Regions from separate parts of the Mesorhizobium sp. M7A.F.Ca.US.002.01.1.1 genome, predicted to be linked through region 2. Evidence: riboswitches for the same ligand, from Rfam matches in the RefSeq annotation. Region 2 holds a riboswitch; each other region holds the start of a gene.

Evidence for each region. Region 2 has a riboswitch for cobalamin ahead of EN932_RS20655 (DUF1636 family protein). Riboswitches for the same ligand answer to the same signal wherever they lie in the genome.
Region 1: another riboswitch for cobalamin. It lies ahead of EN932_RS18585 (aromatic ring-hydroxylating dioxygenase subunit alpha); the one in region 2 lies ahead of EN932_RS20655 (DUF1636 family protein).
Region 3: another riboswitch for cobalamin. It lies ahead of EN932_RS23800 (CbtB domain-containing protein); the one in region 2 lies ahead of EN932_RS20655 (DUF1636 family protein).

The regions. Positions count from the first base shown of each region.
Region 1 covers NZ_RZQE01000183.1:6,459-10,685, forward strand. The annotation lists gene EN932_RS18570 (serine kinase) at 1-210, opposite strand, end outside; gene EN932_RS18575 (PqqD family protein) at 259-690, opposite strand; gene EN932_RS18580 (hybrid-cluster NAD(P)-dependent oxidoreductase) at 860-1,960, opposite strand; gene EN932_RS18585 (aromatic ring-hydroxylating dioxygenase subunit alpha) at 1,986-3,233, opposite strand; cobalamin riboswitch at 3,348-3,550, opposite strand; gene EN932_RS18590 (DUF680 domain-containing protein) at 4,062-4,227, shown strand, end outside.
Region 2 covers NZ_RZQE01000222.1:1,061-5,287, reverse strand. The annotation lists gene cobN (cobaltochelatase subunit CobN) at 1-257, opposite strand, end outside; gene cobW (cobalamin biosynthesis protein CobW) at 276-1,313, opposite strand; gene EN932_RS20655 (DUF1636 family protein) at 1,316-1,744, opposite strand; cobalamin riboswitch at 1,783-1,987, opposite strand; gene EN932_RS20650 (winged helix-turn-helix domain-containing protein) at 2,018-3,217, opposite strand; gene EN932_RS20645 (NADH-quinone oxidoreductase subunit A) at 3,549-3,914, shown strand; gene EN932_RS20640 (NADH-quinone oxidoreductase subunit B) at 3,905-4,227, shown strand, end outside.
Region 3 covers NZ_RZQE01000290.1:850-5,076, forward strand. The annotation lists gene cbiB (adenosylcobinamide-phosphate synthase CbiB) at 1-241, shown strand, start outside; gene cobO (cob(I)yrinic acid a,c-diamide adenosyltransferase) at 278-892, opposite strand; gene cobU (bifunctional adenosylcobinamide kinase/adenosylcobinamide-phosphate guanylyltransferase) at 894-1,409, opposite strand; gene EN932_RS23795 (CbtA family protein) at 1,402-2,172, opposite strand; gene EN932_RS23800 (CbtB domain-containing protein) at 2,188-2,367, opposite strand; cobalamin riboswitch at 2,403-2,599, opposite strand; gene EN932_RS23805 (MFS transporter) at 2,665-3,864, opposite strand; gene EN932_RS23810 (DUF1624 domain-containing protein) at 4,088-4,227, shown strand, end outside.

The DNA.
Region 1 (4,227 bases), on a different contig from region 2:
GCAGATGTCGGCAGGCGCTCGGTTGTCCGCAGCCGTGACAAAGCCATGAGCGAAGGCATCCGCCAACGCGCCGGCACTCACATGAGTGGTCAACTCCAGATGCGGCAAGCCCACCTTGCAGGTCAGTGGATAATGCGCGGCGCTGCTCTGCGCTTGCGCCAGGACATGACGTGCGTAGTCAGTCAGGTTTTCGAGAGTGACGTTTGGCATGGTCTGCCTGTTCCGGAGCTGTCCGGCAACGAGAGCCTGGCGGGCGCCTCAGTTGGCCTGCTTCACTGCGGGCCAGCCGAGGGGCTCCTCGACCTCGTGGATGGGATCGACGACAATGAGGTCGGCAAGGTCGTCATGGATGTCGACCTTGAGGGGCTCGCCGGCAGCGGCGAGCTGAGCCAGCAATTCGCTGGGAACCGGTCTTGCCACGCCATCGGTTGCGGCCGCCAGCAAACCGAATTCGAGCAATTGTGAAACAAAGCCGTCAATCGCGGCGGCATCGAGGGCGCCAATCCCGGTCGCGGCGCCGACCAGTTCGGAGGCAGGCACGCCGGACGACAGTGCATCCCAAAGCCTGCTGCCTGAATCAGAGAAGCCGAAATATTTACCGGTGGTCAGGTCGAGAACGACGGCTTCGCCATCGAAGGATTCAAAGACGATATCCTTGCTGGCAATGGCATATACGCCGGATTGTCGCATGTTTGCTCCCCGCCGAAGCAGGCCGCGGAGATGATCTTCGGCCCCTACGGTCAACCCCACCGTTGCAGGCGTCTAACCATTTGCAGGGTTTTTGGCAAGATGGCGTAGGCCCGGCCGAGCGCAGCTGCAGGCCGCGCGGGCATGGACAGTCTCTGACCGTGCCTGCCGGTCACGCCTCGATTTCAAGCGCCGAAAGCGGCTTCGAGCAACAGGCGAGGATAAAGCCGTCCTCGATTTCGTGATCGAGGATGCCGCCATTGTGGCTCATCTCGACGTCGCCCGCGACCTTCCTCACCTTGCAGGTGCCGCACAGGCCGAACTCGCAGGCGGCGGGAATCCGCACCCCCGAGGCGCGTGCCGTCTGCAGCACCGTCTGGCCGGCGACGCATTCGGCATCGACATCGGAATGCGAGAACCGGATCGGTGTCACGGCCTCCACGGTGGCAGCGGCGCCGTCTTCCGCCGGCGGCGAGAACGGCGCCGGGATCTCCTCCACGGCAGGCGCGGCAAAGCTTTCCTGATGGTATTTCGTCATGTCGAAGCCGGCTGCGTCCAGCATGCCACGCACGGCGCGCATGAAAGGATCGGGGCCGCAGCAGAAAATCTCGCGCTCGCGGAAATCGGGCGCCAGCAATGGCAGCCGGATCGCGTCGATGCGGCCCATATGGCCGAACCAGCCCTCGCGGCTCGACCGCTCCTCGATCATGAAGCCGAGCGACAGCCCAGGCATGCGGCTGCCGAGCAGTTCGAGCTCCTTGCGGAAAATGATCTCTTCCGGGCGGCGCGCGCAGTTGACGAAGCCGACATCGGTCCATGGCGCGCAGTCGTTCAGCCAGCGCAGCATCGACATCATCGGCGTCACGCCGGAACCGGCCGAAATGAACAGATATTTGGCGGCCGGGTGGCTATGCAGCGAGAAGTCGCCGGTCGGCCCATAGGCCTTGACGTGCGAACCGGGCGTCAGATGGTCGAACATCCAGCGCGTACCGGTGCTGCCCGCCTGCGCCTTGACCGTCACCGCGATCGAGAACGGCCGCGACGGCGAGGACGACAGCGTGTAGGTGCGCATCAGCGGCCCGTCCGATGTCGGCAGTTCCAGAGTCACGAACTGCCCCGGTTTGTAGCGGAACCAGGTCTGGTTGTCGGAGCGGAAGGTGAAGGTCTTCACGTCAGGCGCTTCGTCGCTGACGCCGATCACTTCCAGCACCTGCAGCCTGTCGTTCCAGGGCGTCATCTGGTCGAGATGGCGATAGAGGCCAAGGTCCGTCATCGCATTCATCCTCTTATCCCCTGGGCTAGGCGACGCTGCGCAGGGCCGGCCGGCCGCCTTCGGCAAGGCGCGGCCCGATGAACGACGCGTACCACTCGACGAACTGGATCACGCCGCCCTCATGCAGCTCCGAATAGGGGCCTGGTTCATAGGCAGGCGACAGGATGCCGAAGGCGTTTTCCTCGACGATGCGGCGGTCCTGGTCGTTGGTCTCGGTCCAGACATGGGTGAGCTCAGCGAGGTCGTAGTCGACGCCTTCGACCGCATCCTTGTGGACGAGCCATTTCGTTGTCACCGCGGTTTCCGTGGCACTGATCGGCAGCACGCGGAAGGTAACGGCGTGGTCGCCGAGGATATGGTTCCAGGTCGTCGGATAGTGATAGAGCAGCAAGGAGCCGATGCGGTCGGTTGAAACGCTGTCGGACAGGTTCTTCTGGACCGCCCGTTTTCCCGTCATGGTGTAGCTGACGGCATCGCGCAGCAAGGGCGCGCGGGTGGCGCGGTACTGCCCTGCCGGATCGATGCGGAATTTGCTCGGCAAGCCTGATGCCTCGCATCTGGCCCAGTGTGCGACCATTTCAGGGTCGCTGTCGGCGCCATGGACGCCGGTTATGGTTGGAGCCTCGGGGAAGGTCTTGCACAACTCGGGATGATTGGCGGCGCAGTGGTAGCACTCGCGGTTGTTTTCCCAGACCAGCTTCCAGTTGCCCTTCTCGACGATCGTGCTCTCGAAGGCGATCTTTGCTTCACGCAGCCGGTGCGGCAAAAGATAGGGTTCGATCATCGCCCGCATCGGCGCGAAATCTGCCGGTTCCTTGGCCAGGCAGATGAAGATGTAGCCGCCGACGCTCTCGCAGGCGACCGGCTTCAGGCCGAAATCACTCTTGTCGAAACCGTCGGCCATCTGGCGGGCAAACAGCAGGCGGCCGTCCAGCTCGTAGGTCCACTGATGATACGGGCAGACGAGCTTTGCCGCGGTACCCTTCTCCGTGTTGCACACGCGGCTGCCGCGATGGCGGCAGGAATTGTGGAAGGCGTTGATCTTGCCGTGCTGGTCGCGGACAAGGACGACCGGATAATCGCCGACCTGCACGGTGATGTAGCTGCCCGGCTTCGGCAGTTCGCAATCATGGCCGATGAACAGCCAGTCGCGATACCAGATCAGCTCCATGTCGAGCTTGAAGTAGTCCGGATCGGTGTAGAAGGGCTGCTCCAGCGAAAAGCCTTGCCGGCGCCCCTTCAGGAGCCTCAGCATGTCGTTGCGGATATCCATGTCCTGTCCTCGTTTCTAAGGACTGAACTGGTGGTGATGGAGGAAGGATTGAAACACAGGCCGGCTGTGTGCCGGACATGCGCTATCCACCTCTTGACCGCCCACCGCGATCAGTCGAGTCTAAAAATCTCGGGCTGGTTTCCGGGCTCTGGAGTTGTCCTTGCGGACCATCGCGACACCTTCCCAGGCGGTTGCCCAGTGGTCTCCCGTTGCGACTTGAACTCCACCACCGTTGCGGGGGCAGCGCCGGATTCTGACCGGCTTCCCAATTCTCCGCCTCGTCGTCACGAAGCGGCACCTGAGATGGTATGATCTAACCACGATCGCGGGCGCGCCGTCGGCATGAAAACGACATCGTATCCATGCGGCGCGACACGGCATGCGAAACGCTACTGCAGCTCGTCGCGGGCCGAGATCCCACCTCCCGGGCGGCCATTTGCCGGCTGCGATCTTTCCGAATCCGACCCTTCGCGGGGGGTCAAAAAAGGTTAATGGTTTCGAAAAGTGACTATTAGCTCGCCCTAAAATCGAACCGAACGGTTCGTTTCTGTTGACGGTGCGTGCAGGACGGTGTGAACGCTGGGCCTCTGAAACAGTCAGTGATCCATCAGGTGGCTACACCTAACACACTGATATGAAGAAGAAAAATGCATCCTTAGATTCCATTGGCACAATTTCAAGGTGGGGATTCATGGTCCACACGGAACAACTTCGTGATTGGAAAAGACGACCTTGCCCTCCCACATCGGGGCTGTCCGAACGACGCGATTTCATTTCCAAGACACGCCGCTAGACGGACGGAAAAAAGACGATACTGGAGTACCAAAAATGAAAAAGATCATTCTCACTGCCGCAGCCCTTCTGGCCATTTCCGGCAGCGCCTTCGCTGGTAGCGACCACTACGGTTCGAACGCCGCGGCAGCCACTGCTGTCGACAGCTCGTACACCGCTTCGACCAAGAAGTCGGAACCGGCTGCTCAGGCGCCTGCCCAGG
Region 2 (4,227 bases):
ATGCGCACGAGGATGATCTTGGCATGGCGGGCGACGCTGTCGACCCAGAGGTCGACGGACATGGGATGGCGCAGGTCGCGCAGTGCGGCCAGCCGCATCGAGGGCAGGCGGTCGGCATCGGTCCTCCACGCCGCCGCCAGTCCGGCGAGGTCGCTGTCGGTGAAGGACAGCGCCACGATATCCGCCGGCGTCTGCCGCAGATCGACCGGCTCGGCGAGGTCGTCGAGCGAGGCGGATGTCGTGGTTAGGATGTGCATCGCAATCCGTGTCCGAAATCAGCCGGCGAGTATACGCTCGATCGCCGGGCGGTTCAGCCCTTTCAGGCCGATGACGACGAGGCGCGAGCGGCGGTCGTCCTGCGCGGTCCAGGCGCGGTCATAGTAATGATTGACGAGGGGCCCGACGGCCTGCAGCAGCAGCCGCATCGGCTTGCCGCCGACCTCGACGAAGCCTTTTACACGCAGCACGTTCTCTTCCTCGGCGACGGTGGCGACGCGTTTTGCCAGTTCATCGGGATTGGCGACCGAGGCTATGTCGACAATGAAGGTGTCGAAGTCGTCATGCTCGTGGTCGAAGGCGCCGTCATGATGGGATTTGCGGTTCTCGATGTCGTCCTCGACGGCGAGACCGAGCCCGAGCAGCACGGAGGGATCGACCTTGCCATGCGAGGTCGGCACGATCTTCACTGCGCGGGCGGAGTGTTCGCCAATGATGGCATTGGCGCGGGCGGTGCCGGCGGCGTCCATCAGGTCGCTCTTCGACAGGATGATCAGGTCGGCGCAGGCGATCTGGTCCTCGAACAGTTCTTCCACCGGATCGTCGTGGTCGAGCGTCTCGTCCCCGGCGCGCTGCGCCTGGAGGGCCTCCATGTCGTTGGCGACGCGGCCTTCGGCCAATGCCGGTCCGTCGACCACGGCGATGACGCCATCGACGGTCACCCGGCTTTTCACGCTCGGCCACTGAAAGGCCTGGACCAGCGGCTTGGGCAGTGCCAGGCCCGAGGTTTCGATCAGGATATGGTCGACCTTCGGCGTCAGCGACAGGATTTGGTCGAGCGCCGGGACGAAATCATCGGCGACAGTGCAGCAGATACAGCCATTGGCCAGTTCTACGATGTTTTCCTCGGGGCAGGTGTCGATACCGCATCCCTTGAGGATCTCGCCATCGATGCCGATGTCGCCGAATTCGTTGACGATGATGGCGATGCGCTTGCCGCCGGCGTTTTCCAGGAGATGGCGGACCAGCGTCGTCTTGCCGGCGCCGAGGAAGCCGGTGACGACGGTGCAGGGAACGCGGGATACGGAAGTGGTCATGGTCAATCCTTCAGCATGTCGATGGGTGGAATGCGGGCCACGAGGCCGCGCTTGAGGCTATCGGGGCGGCCACGCCACGGGATCAGGCCATCTTTCGAGGTGGCGAAGAGCTTTGCGCCTGTCACGAGGTCGGCGCCGCTGGTCGCGGTCAGGTCGCCGAAGACATAGCTCCAGCAGCCGTCGCGCAGGATCGCGGCGCTGAGGCGCCGCTTGCAATTGCCAAGGCATTCGACGCTGCGGATGCGGATATCGTCGCCAGCGGCGGCGCGGCGCGTGTCGTCCGTCAGCAACTCGCCGGCGCGGGGATGAGCGTCGGAGCCGGTCTCATTGCGGCAGGAGCCGCAGACGATGATGGTGACGCCGGCCAAGGCATCATCATGGCCGGACGAAATATCCGCTGTGCCAGCCGAAAAACTGCTGTCGTGGTCCAAAGATCGGGCTCCTTGCCCGGAAACCCGCCGGGCGATCGGATTCTACAGTCGCAGACGGCAGGTCTCCTGGCTCGCGAGTCATCGCCTTGGGTAGCCGCCTTCCCGGGAATTCCCAGTGGTTTTCGGCCTTGGCTCTTCGCTTACAGTTGCGGGGACAGCCGCGGATTTGGGATTTTGCCCCGCACCGCATTCCCTCTTAGCCCTTGCCGTTGCGGGCAAGGGACCATCTGGAACCGGATTTAGGCTTTTGCGGGCGGCGGTGTCAACGCGAGCTTACGACACCGCTATGTCGGCCAGCGCCGGCCCCAAATCCCCGGCAGGCGTCACTTCGATGCGTTCGAGCCCGAGCCAACCCTGCATCTGCTTCAATTCCTCGAACAGCTCCGCAGCGGTTTCAGGCGGCGCACCGGGCTCCGCATAGGCTGCATGGACGCGCAGTATGCTGGCCGGGCGATCGGCCTTGAGGTCGACGCGTGCCACGATCCTGTCGCCGAGCAGGAACGGCAGGACATAATAGCCGTATTGCCGCTTGTCGGCCGGCGTGTAGATCTCAATGCGGTAGTGGAAGTCGAACAGCCGCTCTGTGCGCGAGCGTTCGAAGACGACAGGATCGAACGGCGCCAGCAGGGCGCGGGCCTCGATCTTGCGCGGCAGACGCGCGTCTTTATGAAGATAGGCGGGCTTGTCCCACCCTTCGACGCGCACCGGCAGCAACTCGCCCGTTTCAACCAGTTCCTCCAGCCGGCCTTTCATATCGGCCGGCGACAGGCGGAAATAATCGCGCAAATCGCCTGAAGTCGCCACGCCGTGGGCGCGGGCGGAAATGCGCAGCAATTCGCGGTGCGCGTCCTCAGGCGTCGGCACCGGCAGGTCGAGGATCGCCTGCGGCAGCACGCGCTCGGGCAGGTCATAGAAGCGCTCGAAACCGCGGCGGTGCGCCGTGGTGATGCGGCCGGCCCAGAACAGCCATTCGAAGGCGTGTTTGGCATGGCTCCAGCCCCACCAGCCGCCCGAACCTTTCTGGCCCTCCAGCGCGGAAGCGGCGATCGGGCCGCGCTCGGCGACCTCGCGGTAGATCTCTTCGATGTAGGCGGCGTGCTCGCGGCCCCATTTGGCGAGACCCAGATACATTTCCTCGCCCCGCTCGGCGCGCTGCATGCGCCAGCGCATCAGCGGGTATGTCTCGACCGGCAGGAAGGAGGCCTCGTGCGCCCAATATTCGAAAACCATGCGCTTGCGCGTCACGGCCGCGTTGTCGAGCAGCGAGAACGGGTAGGGGCCAAGGCGCGAATAGAGCGGCATATAATGAGCGCGCACCACCGCGCTGACGGAATCGATCTGCAACAGGCCGGTGCGGGAGAGCGTGCGGGCAAAATGCCGGCGGTCGGGCGTGCCGGTCGGGCGAGGATCGAGGAACCCTTGGGCGGCAAGGGCGATGCGCCGGGCCATCGGGAGCGAGATCTTTTCCTTCATGCAGGTATCACTTTGACGTGTTTTGACCGAGGGTCGAATGGCTGATTCCAACCCATGCTAGCAGGGTTTTGGCGGCATCCATGTCAGGAGGGAAAAGTGGAGTAAAAAGCGAAGGAAATCAAACAGGAGCGGATCGGACCAGTTTGCCGCGATATGCCGTCCAGGTCGATGTTTTGAACAAGGTTTGACTTGCTTCGCTGGAAGTGCTGCGCTAACCCTCGCCGCGTTGCAGCATAGGCCCTTAAAACGGTTCAGCGGTTAAACTGTCACGCTTCCGCATTAGGGTCCGGTGCTGTAATCAACGTGGATTGGCGCCAACGGAAAGCCGAGCATGAACGCACTCTTGAGCTCATACCTGCCCATCGTCCTGTTCATAGGCGTGGCGCTGGTTGTCGGCCTGGCGCTGCTGGCCGCGCCCTTCCTGGTGGCCTACCGCAATCCCGATCCCGAAAAGCTTTCCGCCTACGAGTGCGGTTTCAACTCGTTCGACGACGCCCGCATGAAGTTCGACATCCGTTTCTACCTGGTGTCGATCCTGTTCATCATCTTCGACCTGGAAGTAGCCTTCCTGTTTCCGTGGGCGGTGTCGTTTTCGAAGATCGGCATGCTCGGTTTCTGGTCGATGATGGTTTTTTTGGCGGTGCTGACCATCGGCTTTGCCTATGAATGGAAAAAAGGAGCGCTGGAATGGGATTGAACGACAGTTCAGGCACCCTCGTCGCGCCGAAGCCCAAGGGCATCATCGATCCCAACACCGGCAGGCCGGTGGGGGAGGACGATCCCTTCTTCCTCGAGATCAACAACGAGTTGGCCGACAAGGGCTTTCTGGTCACTTCGACCGAGGCGCTCATCACCTGGGCGCGCAGCGGGTCGCTGATGTTCATGACGTTCGGCCTCGCCTGCTGCGCGGTCGAGATGATCCACACCTCGATGCCGCGCTATGATTCGGAGCGGTTCGGCGTCGCGCCGCGTGCGTCTCCGCGCCAGTCCGACATCATGATCGTCGCCGG
Region 3 (4,227 bases), on a different contig from region 2:
ACATCGCTCGCCCAATGCCGGCTGGCCGGAAGCGGCGATGGCCGGTGCGCTCGGCCTGGCGCTCGCCGGGCCGCGTTTCTATGGCGGCGTGCTGGTCGACGACGTCTTCATGGGCGAAGGCGGCCGGCGCGAAGCCGACAGCCTCGACATCAGGCAGGCGCTGAAACTCTATCGCGTCGCCGACTATCTGCTGATCGCTCTGTTCGGGTTGGTTTCGGTCGTTGTCATCGTTGTGACTTAACCTCACCCTCCCCCGTCTGGGGAGGTTGAGGAACACTCAGAACTCGATCCCCTGCTGCGCTTTCACGCCGGCGGAAAAATGATGCTTGGTCACGCCCATTTCGGTGACGAGGTCTGCGGCCTCGACCAGCGCCGGCTTGGCGTTGCGGCCGGTGACAACGACATGCAGGCCCTCGCGCCGCGCTTTTAGCGCGCCAACCACTCTGTCGAGATCGAGATAGTCGTAGCGCAGCGCAATGTTCAATTCGTCGAGCACCAGCAGGCTGATCGACGGATCGGCCATCAGTTCGAGCACCTTGGCCCAGGCGGCTTCGGCGGCAGCGATGTCGCGCTTCAGATCCTGGGTTTCCCAGGTGAACCCCTCGCCCATCGCGTGCCACACGACACGGTCGCCGAAGGCGGCGAAGGCGTCCTTCTCGCCGGTGTGCCACTTGCCCTTGATGAACTGGACGACACCGACGCGCTTGCCGTAGCCGAGCATCCGCAGCGCCAGCCCGAAGGCGGCCGTGGTCTTGCCTTTGCCCGGGCCGGTGTTGACGATGAGCAATCCCTTCTCGACCGTCTTGCTCGCCACCTCGGCATCCTGCACCGCCTTGCGCTTGGCCATCTTGGCGCGGTGGCGCTCTTCGTCCTTATTGTCGATATCGGTCATATCATTTCACCTTGAGCGGCAGCCCCGCCACCATCAGCAGCACCGTATCGGCAATCGCCGCGACCTGCTGGTTGAGCCGGCCGGCGGCATCGCGAAAGCGGCGCGCCAGTGCATTGTCCGGCACGATGCCTTGGCCGACTTCATTGGACACCACGAACCAGGGTCCGCGCGGCCGCGACAACACCTCCGCCAATCGCCGGCATTCAAGGTCCAGATCGTGTTCGGCCAGCATATGGTTGGTCAGCCACAGCGTCAGGCAGTCGACAAGCACCGGCCGATCGTCCGGCAAGGCGGCAAGGGCGCCGGCGAGGTCGAGCGGTGCGTCGATGGTCGTCCAGCCTTCGCCGCGCCGCGACCGGTGCAACGCGATGCGCTCACGCATCTCGTCATCATAGGCTTGCGCCGTGGCGATATAGGTCCAGGGCGGCGGCAAGGCGGTCGCCAAAATTTCGGCGCGCGCGCTCTTGCCGGAGCGCGCACCGCCGATGAGGAAGGTCAGTGTCTTGCGATCAGGCAAAGCTGTCGCGCAGGCTGGTCGCGGTGCCGGTGAAGCGGCCGCGCACCACGCCGACAACCGCGCCGAGCACCAGCCAGAACACCAGATTGGTCACGGTCACCGCCACCACGAACTGGTGATGCAGCCCTTCCGGAATCGCCGTCTCGTAACTGTCGGGCTGCGGTGCCCCGACAACATGCGGTGCGACGATCAAAAGGACGGCAAGGATCGCCAGCGGCAGCGACTTGCGGAACGCGATCAGGCCGAGACCGGCAGCGGTTGCCGCCACCGTTGCCCACCACCAGATCTGGCGCTGGGTGAGATCGGCGGCCGGCATGGCCGGCAGTTCCGGCGGCAGGCCGAGGCCCGGTGCCAGCGTGAACACGGCAAAGCCGGCCAGGCCCCAGAACACGCCCTGGCGCCAACCACCGATGCCGCCGGCGAATTCGGAAACCGCGACCAGGATCAACCCGAAGCCGATGCCGGTGACGATGTTGGCAAGCACGCTGAAGGCGAAACGCTCGAAACCGTCTGCCGGCGCCCAGCCCTCGTCTTCCGCCGCAGCAGTCGCTTCGGCAGGGGCCGGAGCGGCTGTGCTCATGGCATTGCTATTCGTTGCTGCCGGAGCGGCATGGTCATGGTGATGCCCGCCGCCCGCCTGTTCGTAGACCTCCGCCTTCAGGATCAGCGGCACGGTCGCATAGGCCTGCATGCAGGCAAGAACGACGCCGGCCACGAGCCCTGCGATCGCCGCGATGAACACGACGTTGCGAAACAGGTTCATGATGTCAGCCCCTCGTCAGTGGCAGGGAAATGCCATCGAATGGCGATAGTCGTGAGCCGCATTGTGGACCGCATCGATATGCGAGAAGCCGACAAAGCCCATCACGAAAATGCCGAGCAGCGCGGCAAGCGCGAGCTGCATGAAGCGCGACTGCGAGGAGACGGAAGCGCCGAGGGAGACGGAAGCGGTAGTCATGTCTTGTCCTTTCGCCCTCCACCCGAGGGCATCGAAGTCAGTTTCCTGTCGCCGGCAGGTCTCCTGGCTCACGGATCAGCGTCCTTCCCCACCTTCCCGAAGAAAAATCTTCAGTGGCATATGGAGAGGACTACCGCACACAGTTGCGGGGGCAGCCACGGCATTGGGCGAAATCCGCCCTTACCGCATTCCCTCTTGGCTCCAAAATGGAACCGGCGACACCGGCGACTATAGGCAGAATCCTCGCGTCCGGCAAACCAAATTCCGCCGGCGACCGTTGCGAATGCGCCATGAAGGTCAAAGCGATTTCGGCAGATAGCGCCACGTCACGAAGCCGCAGACCGCCGCCAGCAGGCCCAGCGTGACGAACACCGAGCCCAGGCCGAAGAAGGCCAGCACCACCGAATAGACCAGCGGCGGCGTCAGCTCGGAAAAGTCGAGATAGGTGCGATAGACCGCCGCCATCTGCGATCTTTCATAGGAGCGCACCGAGCGCATGAAGGCGGTCGAGCCGAGCGCATCGAGCGCAATGGTGAAGAAGGCGCCGCAGAGCAAGAAGGCGCCGGTGAGCAGCGGCACGGTTTCGCCGACGAAGCCCGCCGCCAGAAGCGCGACCGACATGGCGAAATAGGCAAATGTCATGGTCCTGCGGCCGCCAAAGCGCTTTCCCGCCTTGCCCCAGAAAATCGCCATGAACAAAAGCGCGTTGCCGGCCGAAACCAGCAGGCCGCCGGCCAGCTTGCCCTCACCCGTAATGACCATGAACAGCGGCCCATAGACGAAGAACGTCGTCCAGAAACAGGAGCGCCCAAACGCGATCAGCCAGGCCAGCCTGAGCCTGGGCTGGGCGATGAAGCGGCCGATATTGGCGAGCGGATTGGCTGGTCGCGTCTTGCCGGGACGGATCGACGGGTTGTCGCCGAGCCGGTAGGTCCAGAACAATGCCAGCAGCGCTAACGCGAACACGGCCACCGCGCCATGCGCGGCATAGACGCCGAAGCGCGTGTAGAGGAAGATGCCGAGCGTCGGCCCACCGGTCCAGGCCAGCATCGACCACGCCATGCGCAGCGATTCGGCCTGCATGAAGTCGGTCTTGCGGATGTGGTCCATGATGTAGAGGTTGAGCGTGATCGACAGCGCGCTGGCTCCCATCACCCGGCACAGCATGCCGGCCAGTTGCCCGGCAAGCGTGTCGGTGACGAAGAACAGCGAGCCGATGGCCAGCAGGCAGGCGCCCGCCGTGTAGACCCAGCGCCGGGCGAAACGGCGGATCAGCATCGGCATGAACAATGTCACCGACAGGCCGAGCATCGCCACGACGGTGTAGAGGATCGAGACGATCTGCTCGTTGTGCAGGATCTCGTAAGCTTGGATCGGGATGACGCTCGACACCGTGGCGCGGGCGAAGGATTCGACCGCATAGAGCGAAGCGAAGGTGCGCGCGTCCGCGGCCTTGAGGGCCGGTAGCCAGATCGGATGGCGCACATGGGTGGACATTGCTTTCCCCGAAGCAGATTCACCGGGTCAAATCTGCCGTGGCGACCTCAGCGCCAATAAGAGGAAACCGACGTGCATCCGGCAAAAGCGAAGCCGGCCAAAGGCTTTCCGGCACTGGCCCAATGCCGCGGCTGATCCGGCGTTATCGGCAGGGTTGCCGGTCTTCTTTTGTCCTGGGCAACCGTGATAGTCCTCCAGCGGGGCTGAATCAGAATGCGAGACCATGAGCATCCAAACGCCGACCGCGCCCGTTCAGGATCGACCAAAGCGCATCGTCGCCATCGACATCGTGCGCGGCATCGCGCTGATCGCCATGGCAAGCTACCATTTCACCTGGGATCTGGAGTTCTTCGGCTACACCGA